Regions from separate parts of the Bradyrhizobium sp. 35 genome, predicted to be linked through region 3. Evidence: predicted binding sites of a transcription regulator. Region 3 holds the regulator's gene; each other region holds the start of a gene.

Region 1 (5,279 bases), on a different contig from region 3:
GCACATCGGCAACCATATGCTGCATCCGGAAACGCTGATGCTGACCTATGGCTATGATCCGCAATTGTCGGAAGGCGCCGTCAAGCCGCCGGTGTTCCTGACCTCGACCTTCGTGTTCAAGACGGCCGAGGACGGGCAGGACTTCTTCGATTTCGTCTCCGGCCGGCGCGAGCCGCCGGAAGGAATGGGCGCGGGCCTGGTCTATTCGCGCTTCAATCACCCCAACAGCGAAATCGTCGAGGACAGGCTCGCGATCTACGAGCGCACCGAGAGCTGCGCGCTGTTCTCATCCGGCATGGCGGCCATCGCGACCACGATCCTGGCGTTCGTCCGCCCCGGCGACGTCATTCTGCACTCCCAGCCGCTTTACGGCGGCACGGAAACGCTGCTGACGAATACGCTTGCGCGTCTGTCGATCGGCGCCGTCGGCTTCGCCGATGGCGTCGATGAAGCCGTGGTCAGCCAAGCCGCGGAGGAGGCCATGCGCAAGGGCCGGATTTCGATGATCCTGATCGAGACCCCGGCCAACCCGACCAACGGGCTGGTCGACATCGCGATGATGCGGCGTGTCGCTGAGAGCATCGGAAAGACCCAAGGACACGTTCCGATCATCGCCTGCGACAATACGCTGCTCGGGCCGGTGTTTCAGCGACCGATCGAGCACGGCGCCGATATTTCCCTGTACTCGCTCACGAAATATGTCGGCGGTCATTCAGATCTGATCGCGGGCGCCGCGCTCGGCGCGAAGGCGGTGGTGAAAGGCATCAAGGCGCTGCGGGGCGCCATCGGCACCCAGCTCGATCCGCATTCCTGCTGGATGATCAACCGCTCGCTCGAGACGCTGAGCCTGCGCATGGAAAAGGCGGATGCGAATGCGCGCCTCGTGGCGGACTATCTGCGCGATCATCCCAAAGTGGCCAAGGTGCACTATCTCGGTCATCACGACGCGGCGTCGCCGGACGGACTTGTGTTTGCGCGGCAATGCTCGGGGGCAGGGTCCACGTTCTCGTTCGACATCGTCGGGGGCAAGGCCGCCGCCATGAAATTCCTCAACGCGCTGCAAATCCTCAAGCTGGCGGTGAGCCTTGGTGGAACGGAGTCGCTTGCGAGCCTGCCTGCCACCATGACCCACTCCGGCGTCCCCGCCGACATCCGCCGGAAGATCGGCGTGCTCGATTCCACGATCCGGCTGTCGATCGGCATCGAGCACCCGTCGGATTTGATCGCCGACCTCGCGCAGGCGCTGAACGCAGCCGAACCTGAGGTGTGACGCCTGCGCCAGCGCTACGCGGAATCGAAAAGGGCGGTTGCGCAAGCAGCCGCCCCTTTTGTTGGTCTGTGCGAAGCTTACTTCGTCACCTGACCACGGATCTCGCCCCCCGGATTGGCCGCGGTGTGGATGTTGACGTAGAGTTTGCCGCCGAGCAGATCGGCGGCCTGCGCGTCGGTCAGCGTCGCCGAGCCCTCGGCCGGGCTGGTCGCAGCGCCTGGGATCGGGATCGCAACGCCGGCGTTCTTGCCGGGCTCGGCAGGTCCGTGGAAATGCGCGGCGGTGGCAGGGCCGGACAGGCCGGAATAGGTGACCTTCCAGGACAGCTTCTTGCTGGCGGCGTCGTAATCCAGATCGGCCGTTCCGGTGCCGCTGCTGGTCGTTGCGGGGACCTCCGACTTGGCGTCGAGCGTTGCTTTCAGCTTTTCCGCGCTGGCCGAACCCGCAAAAGCAACGGCGCCAAGCACTGACATGGCGATGACGATCTTGTTCATGATTTTTCTCCCTGCTGAACCCGTTTGGGCTGCCAAACTTCCAACAGCCGGCATTGCAGTTTATTCCCGTTTCAGGCCGCGGTGGGCTAAATTCTTCGTGGCTGGAGCCGCGAGGACATCGGTCATAAGCTTCGCCGCGATGACGAAAGGACCGCATGTTGCGACGAACAATCTCCGTGGCGCTGCTCGCCGCACTCGCCACAGCCGGCGTCTATTGGTGGCTCAGCGCGCCGGTGGGGGCGGCCGTCGGCACCGCGCCTGCCCGCGTCCCTGATCTTGCCAATGGCCAGGTGATGTTCAACGCCGGCGGCTGCGCCTCATGCCATGCCGTCCCCGACCAGCCCGATCGTCTCAGGCTCGGCGGCGGCGTCGCGATCAAGTCGCCGTTCGGAACGTTCTACGCGCCGAACATCTCGTCCGATCCGACCGATGGCATCGGCAAATGGAACGATGCCGAATTCGTCAATGCGGTGATGCACGGGGTCTCGCCGGACGGAGGGCATTATTTTCCGGCCTTTCCCTATACGTCCTATCAGCACGCCAGGCGCGAGGACGTGCTCGATCTCTTTGCGTACCTGAAAACGCTGCCGGCCGTCGCAGGCAAGGTGCGCGACCACGATGTGCGCTTTCCGTTCAACATCCGGCGTAACGTCGGCATTTGGAAATTCTTATTTCTGGACGACAAGCCCTTCGTCCCCGACAGCGCGAAGTCACCGCAGTGGAATCGCGGCGCCTATCTCGTCAACAGTTTTGGCCATTGCGCGGAATGCCACAGCCCGCGCAACGCGCTTGGCGGCATCACCGCCGCACAACGCTTCGCTGGAGGCCCCAATCCGGAAGGCGAGGGATGGGTGCCCAACATCACCCAGAAGGGCCTTGGCGAGTGGAGCGCGAAGGATATTGCCTATTTCCTGAAGACCGGCGAATTGCCCGACGGCGACAGCGTCGGCGGCGCGATGACGCGGGTGATCAAGAACACCTCGCAACTGCCGGACGACGATCTCGCGGCGATGGCGGACTATCTCAAATCGCTGCCGCCGGTGGACGGTCCGCCGCGTCCCAAGCGCAAGGAGGGCGGCACCTGATCGGGCCTGCCCTTTTTCGGACGGTCAACTCGCGCCAAACGCCTTGAAGGTGATGATGGTGAGGGTGTCCTGGATGCCGGGCAGCACCTGCACCTTCTCGTTGACGAAGTGGCCGATATCGGTGTCGTTGTCGACGTAAAACTTCACCAGCAGGTCGTATTGCCCGGCCGTGGAATAGATCTCGGAGGCGATCTCGGCTTCGGCAAGCGCATTGGCGACCACATAGGATTGGCCGAGCTTGCATTTGATCTGGACGAAAAAGGGAACCATCGCGGTCACTCCGAAAGCATATCTGACGGCTAATAGGCCAAACCCGGCCGGATTTAGCAAGCGAACTTGCTGGGCTGGGAGAGGCGCGCTAGGACGGGCCATGGCTTCGAAAACGCTGAAGAGCGCCCCATGACGACACCCGTAGCGCTGACCATTGCCGGCTCCGATTCGAGCGGCGGCGCCGGCATCCAGGCCGACCTGAAGACCTTTGCCGCGCTCGGCGTTTTTGGCGCTTCTGCCATCACGGCGCTGACGGCGCAGAACACCCGCGGCGTCACCGGCATTCACGCCGTGCCCGCCGAATTCGTCACCGCGCAGATCGACGCGGTGTTTTCCGATCTCGAGGTCGGCGCGGTCAAGATCGGCATGGTGGCGCAAGCCGCCAGCATCGATGCGATCGCGGCCGCGCTGTCGCGCTGGGCGCCCGAGCGTATCGTGCTCGATCCCGTGATGGTGGCGACGTCGGGCGATCGCCTGCTCGCGTCCGATGCCGTCGATGCTCTGCGCAGCAAGCTGATGCCGCTGGCCTCGGTGATCACACCCAATCTGCCCGAGGCCGCGGCTCTGCTCGACGAGCCGGTCGCGGCCAGCGAGGCCGAGATCGAAAGCCAGGGGCGCCGGCTGCTGGCGCTCGGCTGTCGTGCGGTCCTGATCAAGGGCGGCCACGGCGAGGGCGCCGAGAGTATCGATTATCTCGTCGATGCCAGCACCACGATCGCGCTCGCCGCGCCGCGCGTTGCCACAAGCAACACCCATGGCACCGGCTGCTCGCTGTCCTCGGCGGTCGCCGCAGGGCTCGCCAGAGGCGAGGATCTCGAGCGCGCCGTGCGCAACGCCAAGACCTGGATCAGCGCGGCGATCGCCGCCGCCGACCGCTTCAGCGTCGGCCACGGACACGGCCCGATCCATCATTTCCATAAATTTTACTGACCGCCGGTCGCGAGCGCGCCACCGCTAGTCCCTCCCGCCATGCAGCTCCGGGTTCTTGCGGAGGGCGCTGCGACGCCATGTCGCCTGATTGTCGCATGCGACTGATATTCGCGGGTGGGCGAGGCAAGCGCGATTCGTATCCTAAGGTGCCTCAAAGGTTCAATTGGTCATCCCCCTGTCACGGGACATTGTTACAGGCTGGCGCATGGGAAGTTACGATGTGAGTGACGAGAGCCCGGAGCGGCGCTTTCGCACGTTGTTCATCTCCGACGTTCATCTCGGAGCCCGCGGTTCTCAAGCCGATCTTCTGCTCGATTTCCTGCGTTTCCATGATGCCGACACGATCTATCTCGTCGGCGATATCGTCGACGGCTGGGCGCTGAAATCGAGCTGGCATTGGCCGCAATCGCATAACGACCTCGTCCAGAAGCTTTTGCGCAAGGCGCGCAAGGGCGCCAAGGTCATCTACATCCCCGGCAATCACGACGAGTTCCTGCGCAACTATTACGGCACGCATTTCGGCGGCATCGACGTGGTCGAGAACACCGTCCACACCGGCGCGGACGGCAAGCGCTATCTCGTCATCCACGGCGACATCTTCGACCTCGTGGTGCAGAACGCACGCTGGCTCGCCCATCTCGGCGACAAGGCCTACGACTTCGCGATCCAGCTCAATCGCTTCGTCAACTTCTTTAGGCGCATGTTCAAGGTGCCCTATTGGTCGCTGTCGCAATGGGCCAAGCAGAAGGTCAAGAACGCGGTCAACTATATCGGCGCGTTCGAGCAGGCGCTCGCCGCCGAAGCGCGGCGCCACGACGCCGACGGCGTGATCTGCGGCCACATCCACTACGCGGTGATCCGCGACGAGGGCGGCATCCGCTACATGAATTGCGGCGACTGGGTCGAGAGCTGCACGGCACTGGTCGAGCACGACGAGGGCCATTTCGAGATCATCACCTGGGCGAACCAGGCCGAGAAGCCGGCACAGGTCCCGCAGATCGCAGCCAAAGCCGCATGACAAGGGCAGCCTGATGCGCATCCTGGTCGCGACCGACGCCTGGCACCCGCAAGTCAACGGTGTGGTTCGGACGCTGACCAAGCTTGCCGACGCCGCCAAAAGTCTCGACGTCGAATTCTCGTTCCTGACGCCGCAATGGTTCCGCACCTTTGCGATGCCGAGCTATCGGGACGTGCGGGTGGCCATGCCGCGCCCGGGCAGAATCGCGAAGC
Region 2 (5,279 bases), on a different contig from region 3:
CAACGTGGCGCGGTCGGCATAATTGACGGTCGTGACCAGGAACAACATGGTCACGATGAACAGCCTGACGCGAGACCTTCTCACATCCGCTGCGGACATCACTGCGCTCATTGCGCGCCTCCTTAGAACTCGAAACGTTTCCCCACTGCGACTCCTAGAGGCGCGCGCGGCAAAGTGTCCAAGTTCAAGGCAGTATCGATCGATGCTGCTTTTGGATTGATGGAACGGCAGGTGGGAGGAACGATCGAGGTGACGGCGAACCCGATCCCACCACGCACGCCGTTGTCATTCCCGCGAAGGCGGGGAATCCAGTACGCCGCGACGTCTCGATTCAATCACGTCTGTCACGGAGTACTGGATCGCCCGCCTGCGCGGGCGATGACAGTGTGCGGGTAGAGGCTGCGCGCGTCTACTGCCGCGCGGCCGGCAGCAGCGGCGCGAGCAGCCCGCGTGTCACGCCCGGCGGTGCCGCATCCAGACCCAGCACGGCGCTTGCCGCCGGCAGCGCCGCGTCCGCCATCGCGGCGTGGCCTTCGGCGCTCGGATGCACGGCGCCGCCATAGACGGCGGAGAGCACGCCCCAGGTCGCGTCGTGGATGTCGGTCGGCTGGCTCGCCGCCGGCAAGCCTTGCGGATAGGTCATCGCGGCGAAATAGCTGTCGTTGGCGTCGCGGATCCACCGCGCGCGCGGCAAATAGGCGCGGAATTCGGAGGCACCGCGGCCGCACAGCATCGGCTGGCTCGCCGCACTCACGATATCAGGATTGAAGCTCTGGCCGTTCTCGGCAAAGCAGGTGCGGTCGAATTCGGGATCGTTGCCCGAATGCGCGCAGAAGCCGTGATCGGCGAACGCCGCCTGATGCGAATCCACGAAGGTCATGCGGTCGGCCTCGGGATCGCGGCACAGCGCGCCACGGGTGCAGGTGGCGAGCCCCTTGAGTTGCGGCAGGAATTCGGTGTCGACGAAGGTCGAGACGCGGGCAAGGCGCTGCGGGTCGGCGTTGAAGGACGGATGAATGTCGAAGCCGGCGCGGCCGCCGCGGCAGGGCACGCCGCCATCGGCGAGCGCCGGGTTGGCATAGGAGACGTAGACCACATGCGAGAGGTCGCCGCCGACCAGCGGCTTCAGCGCCTCGCGCAGCTTGACGAAATTCTGCGGCAGCTCGCGCGCCAGCGCATCGCGGGAATCATCGACGCTCGCCATCACGCCGGAGCGGCGGAATATTGCGCGCTCGGTTGCGGTCTCGACGATCACGTCGGCGACGAGGCCGGAGAAATAGACGTCGTTCGCGCCGACCGAGAGCAGCACGAGGTCGAGCGTGCGCTCGGGCTGGCGTTTCCTGGCGGCGGTCAGCGCCTCGCGCAACTCGGCGACCTGCGCGTTCACGCTGATGTTGCAGACCCCGGTCTTGCCGGGCGGGCATTCGCGGGCGCGTTGCGAGCCGAGCAGCCCGTCGCTGATGCTGGCGCCGGTGCAGGCGAGCGGCAGAAAGGTCACCGCGACGTGGGTGTAGCGTACCGCAAGCGCCAGCGCGGTGCGGGCCTGGTAGCTGTAGAGCGATCGGTGGCAAGGCGAGTTGAACCAGAGCGCGCTGTAGCGCTGCCAGTTGGCAAGCGTATCCGGCGCTTCGCAGGCGCGGCCGCCCTTGAAGCCGGCTCGGCTCGGCCGGTAATACTGCGCGCCGGCGGTGCCGAGATAGGAGCGGAAGCAAAAACCTTCGTCCGACAGCGCCAGCGGCCGGTCCGGATTGCCTTCACCCGAGGCGATGCTGTCTCCGAGGCCAGCGACGAAGATGTCGCGGACCTGGATCTCGGTCTGGACCCGCTGGGTCGGATCGGAGCCGGAGGAGACATCGACGCTCGCGACCGTCTGTTTGCCGTAGCGGACCCGCAGATTGATCGGCTCGGCGCAGTCGAAGGTGGATTGTTGCGGCCCGTCGCCGTCGTCGAACGACCAGGCGCAGGTGGAGCCGACCGGCACCGCGCCGGCGAGGCGCACGGTGACGGGATGGTCGATGGGGGTGAGGTAGTTTTCCTTCGTGTTGTCGCGGGTGCAGGGCTGGTTGACCCGGCCCTGGAGGTCGATGCAGAGCCGGTTGACCATGTTGCGGGCCCAGCCGCGGCCCTCGCTCTGGAGCTCCAGCGATTGCTCGGCGGCGAGGATGCTGCGGTTACGCGCGTTCTCGACATGGAGCAGGAAGTCGCGCTCCTCGCGGAACAGCCGGAATCGGTTGCGCACCTCCCAGCTGATCTGCATGGCGCCCGCGTCCTGCGCGGCCGCCCGCTCCGGTGGGAAGGCGGTGAGGAGCCCGGCGAGCAGCAGGGCACCGGCGAGGAAACGGCGATGGAAGAAAGGGATCATGGCCCGCGTCTTCAACGGCAAAGTTGAGGCGGAAATAAGAGAGCTGCTCTCCGCCTGCAACATTGGTCTGACGGTTTTGCGGGCCGGCGTCTAGCGGACTATCGTGGGAGCATGATCTTTTCGGAAAACCACTTCGCACTTTTCCGGATCACGCTCAGCGTTTGCTGGCCTGCCGCAGCGAACGCTCGCGCTCCATCGCTGCCACCTGCTTGGGCAGGTTGGCCTGCGCACAGGCCTCCGCCAGCCGTCGGCGCTCCTGCCAGGGCTCCACCACATTCATCCAGAGCTCGCGTGCGCCCATGATGGAGATGGCAAGACCGAACGGGATCACGAAATAGAGGATGCGGAAGACGAGGAGCGTGGCGAGAAGCTGCTCGCGGCCGAATTCGGGCAGCGCCACCAGCATGGCGGCGTCGAACACGCCGAGCGAGCCGGGGGCGTGGCTGGCGAAGCCGAGCAAAGTCGCCAAAATGAACACCACGGAGAGCGACAGGAAGTCGATCTGCGGAGTGGCCGGCACCAGAAGGTACATCGCCAGCGCGCAGAATCCGAGATCGACGACGCCAATCAGGATCTGCACCAGCGTCAGCGGCGCTGACGGCAGCACCACCTTCCAGCCCTTCTGGCCGAGTTCGCGGCGCTTCTCGCCCATGCACAGCCAGACCAGATAGGCGCCGATCGAGGCGAGGCCGCCGATCGCAATCAGCCGGTTGATCGACGACGGCAGCTGATCCATGTAGGAAGCGGCATCCGGATGGATGGCCATGCCGATCGAGAGCACGAAGATGTTACCGAGCCAGAAGGTCAGGCCCGACAGGAAGCAGATTTTTGCGACGTCGATCGCATTCAGCCCGTAATCCGAATAGATCCGGAAGCGGATCGCGCCGCCGGTGAAGACGGTGGCGCCGATATTGTGGCCGATCGAATAGGACGTGAAGCTGGAGAGCGCTGCGATGCGATAAGGCACGTGCTTCTTGCCGATCGTTCGCAGTGCAAAAAAGTCGTAGAAGGTCAGCGTACAGAACGCGAAGCATACGCAGATCGCCGCCAGCCCGATATTGCCGCGGGGGATCTCGGTCAACGCGGTCAGGATGACCCCGGTGTCGATGCCCTTCAGCGTCCGTACCAGTGTGGTGATCGCGAACGCGATGATGAAGACGCTCGCCGCAACGCCGAGTCGCCGCCAGCCGATCCATCTCTTGAAGCCGCGCTTCAGCGCGGTCAGCAGTCCGTGCATTCATCCTCCCGGCGGGGGGCAAGACCGACCAGGCCAGACATTGGCCGGTCGGATGCGATCAGTGCCCGATGTGGGCTTGGATCGCTAGGCATGATGTAGCTCATTTAAGGCAAAAACAGTGACTTGTGCAGCCCTTGACAAGGATAGGTTCTGCCTTGGACCAGCCACTTTGTCATACGCGGTTCACATCGGACGCGCGTTAAGCATATGAGTCGGGGGATCGGTCGCGTCCGTCCGTGACATAGTCTCAGATCCTGCATGGCCGGTATTGTTCCAGCGCAAGAGATGAGGGCTTTTTTGGAACGACGATGCCGTGCGCTGGTTAGTGCCGCATCAGCAATCGAACATGGCGGAATAACCGGCTTCTCCTGCAAGCCGGTGCCTCCGTGTTCCCACAACCCGAGAGGATCGGACCGATGGGATTGTTCACAAAAGACATCAAAACCATGAACGACCTGTTCGTGCATCAGCTCCAGGACATCTATTACGCCGAGCAGCAGCTCACCAAGGCTCTGCCGAAAATGGCGGATAAGGCGACCGATCCGCAGCTGAAGCAGGGCTTTTTGACGCACCTCGAAGAAACCAGGGAGCACGTCAAGCGCCTCGAGGAAGTGTTCAAGATGCACGGTGCGCAGGTGAAGGCGGTTGATTGCCCCGCGATCGACGGCATCATCGAGGAAGCCGACGAGACCGCCGGCGAAGTCGCCGACAAGGCGGTGCTCGACGCCGCGCTGATCAACGCGGCACAGGCGGCGGAGCATTACGAGATCGTCCGCTACGGCAGCCTGATCGCCTGGGCCAAGCAACTCGGCCGCAACGACTGCGCCAGCGTGCTCGCCAAGACGCTCGAGGAGGAGAAGGCCACCGACAAGAAGCTGACCACGATCGCCGAGAGCAAGGTGAATCTGCGCGCTGCGAGCTGAGGCCAGGCGTCGCCAGAATAGAGCGTCGCGCGGCCATCCGCGCGACGCTCGAACATGACGCATCCGTCACGCATCCATCATTCGATCCTTGTCGTAACAGGACGAGGGGCTGGAAGCGTATCGTTCGCATGGGGCTGCAACCGAGATGGCAGCATGCGAGTAAGCACCGCAAGATACGAAGCCTTCGAAGCCGGCGTGCCGCATTCCGGCTCCCGGCTTGCAACGTCCCTCACCCTTGCCGCGATGAGCCTTGGTTATGGCGTGGTGCAACTTGACGTCACCATTGTCAACACCGCGCTCGACGCGATGGGCAAGACGCTCGGCGGCGGCGTCGCTGAGCTGCAATGGGTTGTCAGCGCCTACACCATTGCGTTTGCCGCCTTCATCCTGACGGCCGGCGCGCTCGGCGACCGCATCGGCGCCAAGCGCGTCTTCATGGCGGGCTTCGCAATCTTCACCGCGGCCTCGCTCGCCTGTGCGCTGTCGCCCAATGCGACCGTGCTGATTGGGGCGCGGCTGGTCCAGGGCCTGGCGGCGGCGATCCTGGTGCCGAATTCTCTTGCCCTGCTCAATCATGCCTATCCGGACGACCGCGAGCGCGGCCGCGCCGTCGCGATCTGGGCGGCCGGTGCGAGCCTCGCGCTCACCGCGGGCCCCTTCGTCGGCGGCGCGCTGATCACGCTGGTCGGCTGGCGCGCGATCTTTCTCGTCAACCTTCCGATCGGCCTCATCGGCCTTTGGCTGAGTTGGCGCTATG
Region 3 (5,279 bases):
GCCATCATGGTGCTGCCCTTCATCACCTCGATCTCGGTCGACGTGTTCAAGACGGTGCCTCCGGTCCTGAAGGAAGCCGCCTACGGCGTCGGCTGCACCACATGGGAAGTCGTCCGCAGCGTGGTGATCCCCTACACCCGGGTCGGCGTCATCGGCGGCATCATGCTGGCGCTGGGCCGCGCGCTCGGCGAGACCATGGCGGTGACCTTCATCATCGGCAACTCGTTCCGGATCTCGTCATCGATCTTTGCGCCGGGCACCACGATCTCGGCGGCGATCGCATCCGAGTTCGCCGAGAGCGACGGCCTGCACCAATCCGGCCTGATCCTGCTCGGCCTCCTGCTGTTCGTTCTGACCTTCTTCGTGCTCGCAGCGGCGCGGCTGATGCTGATGCGGCTGGAAAAGAAGGCGGGGAATTAGCGCCATGAATCCGATCTATTCACGCCGACGCCGCAAGGACATCGTCGTCCGCGGGCTCTGCATCGCCGCAACCGCCTTCGGCGTCACCTGGCTCGCGCTGATCCTGATCACGCTGCTCTACAACGGGCTGGCGGGACTCAATGTCCAGCTGTTCACCGAGAACACGCCGCCACCGGGATCGAACGAGGGCGGTCTGCTCAACGCCATCGTCGGCTCGCTGATCATGACCGTGATCGGCGTCGGCATCGGCGCGCCGCTCGGTATGTTCGCCGGCACCTATCTCGCCGAATACGGCCGCAATGACCGGCTGACCTCGGTGATCCGCTTCATCAACGACATCCTGCTCTCGGCGCCCTCGATCATCATCGGCCTGTTCATCTACGGCGCCGTGGTGGTGCCGATGCGCGGCTTCTCGGCGATCGCAGGCTCGCTCGCCCTCGCGGTCATCGTGATCCCGGTGGTGCTGCGCACGACCGAGGACATGCTGCTGCTGGTGCCGAACGCGTTGCGCGAGGCGGCCTCGGCGCTCGGCCTGCCGCGTTCGCTGGTGATCCAGCGGATCGCTTATCGTGCTGCCCGATCGGGTCTCATCACCGGCGTGCTGCTCGCGACCGCTCGCGTCGCCGGTGAAACCGCGCCGCTGCTGTTCACCGCGCTATCGAACCAGTTCTTCAGCCTCGGCCTGAACAAGACGATGGCGAACCTGCCTGTGACCATCAACAACTTCGTGCAGAGCCCCTATGCCTATTGGAAGCAGTTGGCCTGGAGCGGGGCGCTGCTCATCACCCTGACCGTTCTTGCCCTTAATATTTTCGCGCGCATCCTTGGCGCCGAGAGGACCGCAAAATGAGTGATCTTTCCGTGTCGATGAGCGCGTCCGGTGGACTGCCGCACGCGGCGGTGCTGCCCGAGGCGCCCCCCAAGGTGACCGTGCGTAACCTGGACTTCTATTACGGCGAGCACCATGCGCTGAAGAACATCAACCTGACGCTCGGCGCCAACCGCGTTACGGCGTTCATCGGTCCGTCGGGCTGCGGCAAGTCGACCCTGCTGCGCATCTTCAACCGGATGTACGACCTCTATCCCGGCCAGCGCGCCACCGGTCAGCTCATGCTCGATCAGACCAACATTCTCGACCCCAGGCTGGACCTCAATTTGCTGCGCGCCCGCGTCGGCATGGTGTTCCAGAAGCCGACGCCGTTCCCGATGACGATCTACGAGAACATCGCGTTCGGCATCCGTCTCTATGAGAAGATCTCGAAGTCCGAGATGGACGGCCGCGTCGAGAAGGCGCTGCGCGGCGGCGCGCTGTGGAACGAGGTCAAGGACAAGCTCAACGCCTCCGGCCTGTCGCTCTCCGGCGGCCAGCAGCAGCGCCTCTGCATCGCCCGCACCGTCGCGGTGCGGCCCGAGGTGATCCTGTTCGACGAACCCTGTTCGGCGCTCGACCCGATCTCGACCGCCAAGGTCGAGGAGCTGATCCAGGAGCTGTCCGAGGATTACACGATCGCTATCGTCACCCACAACATGCAACAGGCGGCGCGCGTCTCCGACAAGACCGCCTTCATGTATCTCGGCGAGCTGATAGAGTTCGACGACACCAGCAAGATCTTCACGTCGCCGTCAGATCGGCGCACGCAGGATTACATCACCGGCCGGTTCGGCTAGGAGACGCGACATGGGTTCTGAACATACCGCAAAGGCTTTCGACACCGACCTCCAGGAACTCACTCGCCTGGTCGCCGAGATGGGCGGCATCGCCGAGCGCATGATCGTCGAGTCCGTCGACGCGCTGATCCGCCGCGACGTCCCGCTCGGCCAGCGCGTCGTCGCCATCGACACCGAGCTCGACGCGCTGCAGAAGCGCATCGAGGAGCGTGCGGTGCTCACCATCGCCCGCCGCCAGCCGATGGCGGTCGATCTGCGCGAGATCGTCGGCGCCATGCGCGTCGCGACCGATCTCGAGCGCATCGGCGACCTCGCCAAGAACATGGGCAAGCGCGTCGCGGCGCTGGAGACGGACTTCCATCCGCTCAAGCTGTTCCGCGGCCTCGAGCACATGACCGACCTCGTGCAGCAGCAGGTCAAGTCGGTGCTGGACGCCTATGCCGCGCATGATTTGCCGGCGGCGATGGCGGTGTGGAAGGGCGACGAGGAAGTCGACGCCATCTGCACCTCGCTGTTCCGCGAACTCCTCACCTACATGATGGAGGATCCGCGCAATATCTCGTTCTGCATCCATCTGATGTTCTGCGCCAAGAACATCGAGCGGATCGGCGACCACGCCACCAATATCGCCGAGACCGTGTTCTACATGATCGAGGGCCAGGCGATCACCGACAAGCGGCCGAAGGGCGACATGACGACCTTTGCCAACACGGTACCGAACACCTGAAGACTTAAGGAGCGACGACCCGATGGGCGCACGCATTATGGTGGTTGAGGACGAGGAAGCCCTGACCGAGCTTCTCCGCTACAACCTCGAAGGCGACGGCTATGACGTCGAGACGGTGATGCGCGGCGACGACGCCGACACCCGCCTCAAGGAGCACATCCCCGATCTGATCGTGCTCGACTGGATGCTGCCGGGCCTGTCAGGCATCGAATTGTGCCGGCGGCTTCGCACCCGTCCCGAGACCAAGCAGCTCCCGATCATCATGCTCACCGCGCGCGGCGAGGAGAGCGAGCGGGTGCGGGGTCTTGCGACCGGCGCCGACGATTACATCGTCAAGCCGTTCTCGGTGCCGGAGCTGCTGGCGCGCGTGAAAGGCCTGCTGCGGCGCGCGAGCCCGGAGCGCCTCGCCACCGTCCTTGCTTTTGGCGACATCGAGCTCGACCGTGACAAGCGCCGCGTGGCGCGCTCGGGCCGGCCGATCGATCTCGGTCCGACCGAATATCGCCTGCTGGAGTTCTTCCTGGAGCATCCGGGACGGGTGTTCTCGCGCGAGCAGCTGCTCGACAGCGTCTGGGGCCGCGACATCTATATCGACGAGCGCACCGTCGACGTGCATATCGGCCGCCTGCGCAAGCTGCTCAATCTCGGCCGCGAGCAGGACCCGATCCGCACCGTCCGCGGCGCCGGCTACGCGCTGGATGATCGCTTCGCGAAGGCGGAGCAGGTGTAGGGTTGCAGGCTTGTTTGTTGGCGAGCTGTCCCTGCATTCTCAGCCGTCGTCCCGGACAAGCGAGCGAAGCGAGCGCTGATCCGGGACCCATAACCACCGAACGTGGTTTGGCGAAGACTCGGAGTGACCCCTTCCGCACGATTATTGCGTGCTCGGAGTATGGGTCCCGGCCCCCCGTGCGCAATTGCGCACTAGGCCGGGACGACACTGAAATTGTTGAACTGTCTTCGCGTGACGACTAACGGGGACCCGGCTTTACCGGTGCGCGGCGCCGATCCGACGCGGGCTGGTACGCAACGCGCGAGTGCTGGGCGCAATAGGGCAGTCCGGACAGCGCCCTTCCACCGCAGAAGAAGAAGTCCGGGGTCGAGGGATCGCCGACCGGCCAGTGGCAGGTCGCCTCGTTCAATTCCAGCAGCGACAGCCGCTGGCTCATCGGCACCACGTTGTCGTAGGTGACCGGATCCGGCTCAGCCTCGACCTCGAAGGCCTGCGCCAGCGCGGTGTTGCCGCGCGAGATCGGGCGGCTCACCCGCATCATGTGCTGCGCGGGGCGCGCCTTGCGCGGCCGCGGCGCTGCCGATGATGGGCTCTTGGCGCGGCCCGAAAGGCCGAGCCTGTGCACTTTGCCGATCACGGCATTGCGGGTCACATTGCCGAGCTCCGCCGCGATCTGGCTGGCCGAAAGTCCGGCCTCCCAGAGCTTTTTCAGCTGCTCGACGCGATCATCGGACCAGGTCAAAACCGTCATTGCACCCTTTCCCTCGCTGCGCGCCAGCCATCCTGGGGCCTCGCAGCGAATGCCTAAGCCTTCAAAAACCCGTGCCGCCAGAATCCCTTAAGGCTCGCCGGGCGCGTCTTGAACGCCCGAACGTTTACGCCGGTACATAAGGACTTAAAGATCAGAACCACTGCACGAGATGTCGTATCTGACAATCCAAACGCTACAATATGGCGTGACTCCCGCGCAAGAGTCCGCCGACTCGCTTCCACATGTTCCGTGGCCAAATCCCGCAAAATCGGCACCGCAAGACTACGGATTCAGCGTTTCGCGAGGCTTTCCGGGCGGCATTGACACCCGTTTCACCAGGCCTAAGATAGTCGCACGTGCCGCCCTCAAGAGGCGGCACGTTTCGTTTTCCGGGCCGGTCGATGGTGCGTTGCGCAATGCACGCTCACTCCGTCCGCAACATTCAAGTGACCATCATGACTAACAGCGCAGCGCCGCATTTGCTCCCCGTTTTCGCCAGGTCCGACCTTGGTTTCGAGCGTGGCGAAGGCTGCTGGCTGATCGCGACCAATGGCGAGCGCTATCTCGATTTCACCTCCGGGGTGGCGGTGAATGCGCTCGGCCATGCCCATCCGGCGCTGGTCGCGGCGTTGCAGGAGCAGGCCACCAAGCTCTGGCACATGTCGAATCTGTTCCAGAGCCCGGACGGCGAAAAGCTCGCCGCGCGCCTGTGCAATGAAAGTTTCGCGGATTTCGTGTTCTTCTGCAATTCCGGCGCCGAAGCGCTGGAATGCGTGATCAAGGTCGTGCGCCGTTATCACGCCGCAAAGGGTCATCCCGACCGCTATCGCATGATCACCTTCGAAGGCGCCTTCCATGGCCGCACGCTGGCGACGCTGGCCGCAACGGGATCGGCAAAATATCTCGAAGGTTTCGGCCCTCCGATGGAGGGCTTCGACCAGGTTGCGCATGGCGATCTCGATGCCGTGAAAAAGGCAATCGGT

What was found. The regulator PhoB, encoded in region 3, activates phosphate uptake and scavenging genes when phosphate is short. The targets are predictions, from matches to a motif close to TGTCATNNANCTGTCAT.
Region 1: the regulator PhoB is predicted to act here: its motif matches at 4,215-4,231, upstream of IVB36_RS17435 (UDP-2,3-diacylglucosamine diphosphatase).
Region 2: the regulator PhoB is predicted to act here: its motif matches at 3,770-3,786, upstream of IVB36_RS17580 (YbhN family protein).

What each region holds. Positions count from the first base shown of each region.
Region 1 is NZ_JADPJC010000080.1:261,290-266,568, forward strand. Features, by position in the region: gene IVB36_RS17410 (cystathionine gamma-synthase family protein) at 1-1,270, shown strand, start outside; gene IVB36_RS17415 (CHRD domain-containing protein) at 1,348-1,764, opposite strand; gene IVB36_RS17420 (cytochrome c) at 1,920-2,849, shown strand; gene IVB36_RS17425 (Lrp/AsnC family transcriptional regulator) at 2,874-3,119, opposite strand; gene thiD (bifunctional hydroxymethylpyrimidine kinase/phosphomethylpyrimidine kinase) at 3,249-4,049, shown strand; gene IVB36_RS17435 (UDP-2,3-diacylglucosamine diphosphatase) at 4,255-5,067, shown strand; gene IVB36_RS17440 (glycosyltransferase family 1 protein) at 5,081-5,279, shown strand, end outside.
Region 2 is NZ_JADPJC010000080.1:297,496-302,774, forward strand. Features, by position in the region: gene IVB36_RS17570 (MFS transporter) at 1-111, opposite strand, end outside; gene IVB36_RS17575 (hypothetical protein) at 410-2,362, opposite strand; gene IVB36_RS17580 (YbhN family protein) at 2,517-3,599, opposite strand; gene IVB36_RS17585 (ferritin-like domain-containing protein) at 4,016-4,522, shown strand; gene IVB36_RS17590 (MFS transporter) at 4,676-5,279, shown strand, end outside.
Region 3 is NZ_JADPJC010000144.1:156,405-161,683, reverse strand. Features, by position in the region: gene pstC (phosphate ABC transporter permease subunit PstC) at 1-420, shown strand, start outside; gene pstA (phosphate ABC transporter permease PstA) at 425-1,270, shown strand; gene pstB (phosphate ABC transporter ATP-binding protein PstB) at 1,267-2,088, shown strand; gene phoU (phosphate signaling complex protein PhoU) at 2,099-2,815, shown strand; gene phoB (phosphate regulon transcriptional regulator PhoB) at 2,838-3,545, shown strand; gene IVB36_RS29480 (GcrA family cell cycle regulator) at 3,784-4,296, opposite strand; gene IVB36_RS29475 (aspartate aminotransferase family protein) at 4,752-5,279, shown strand, end outside.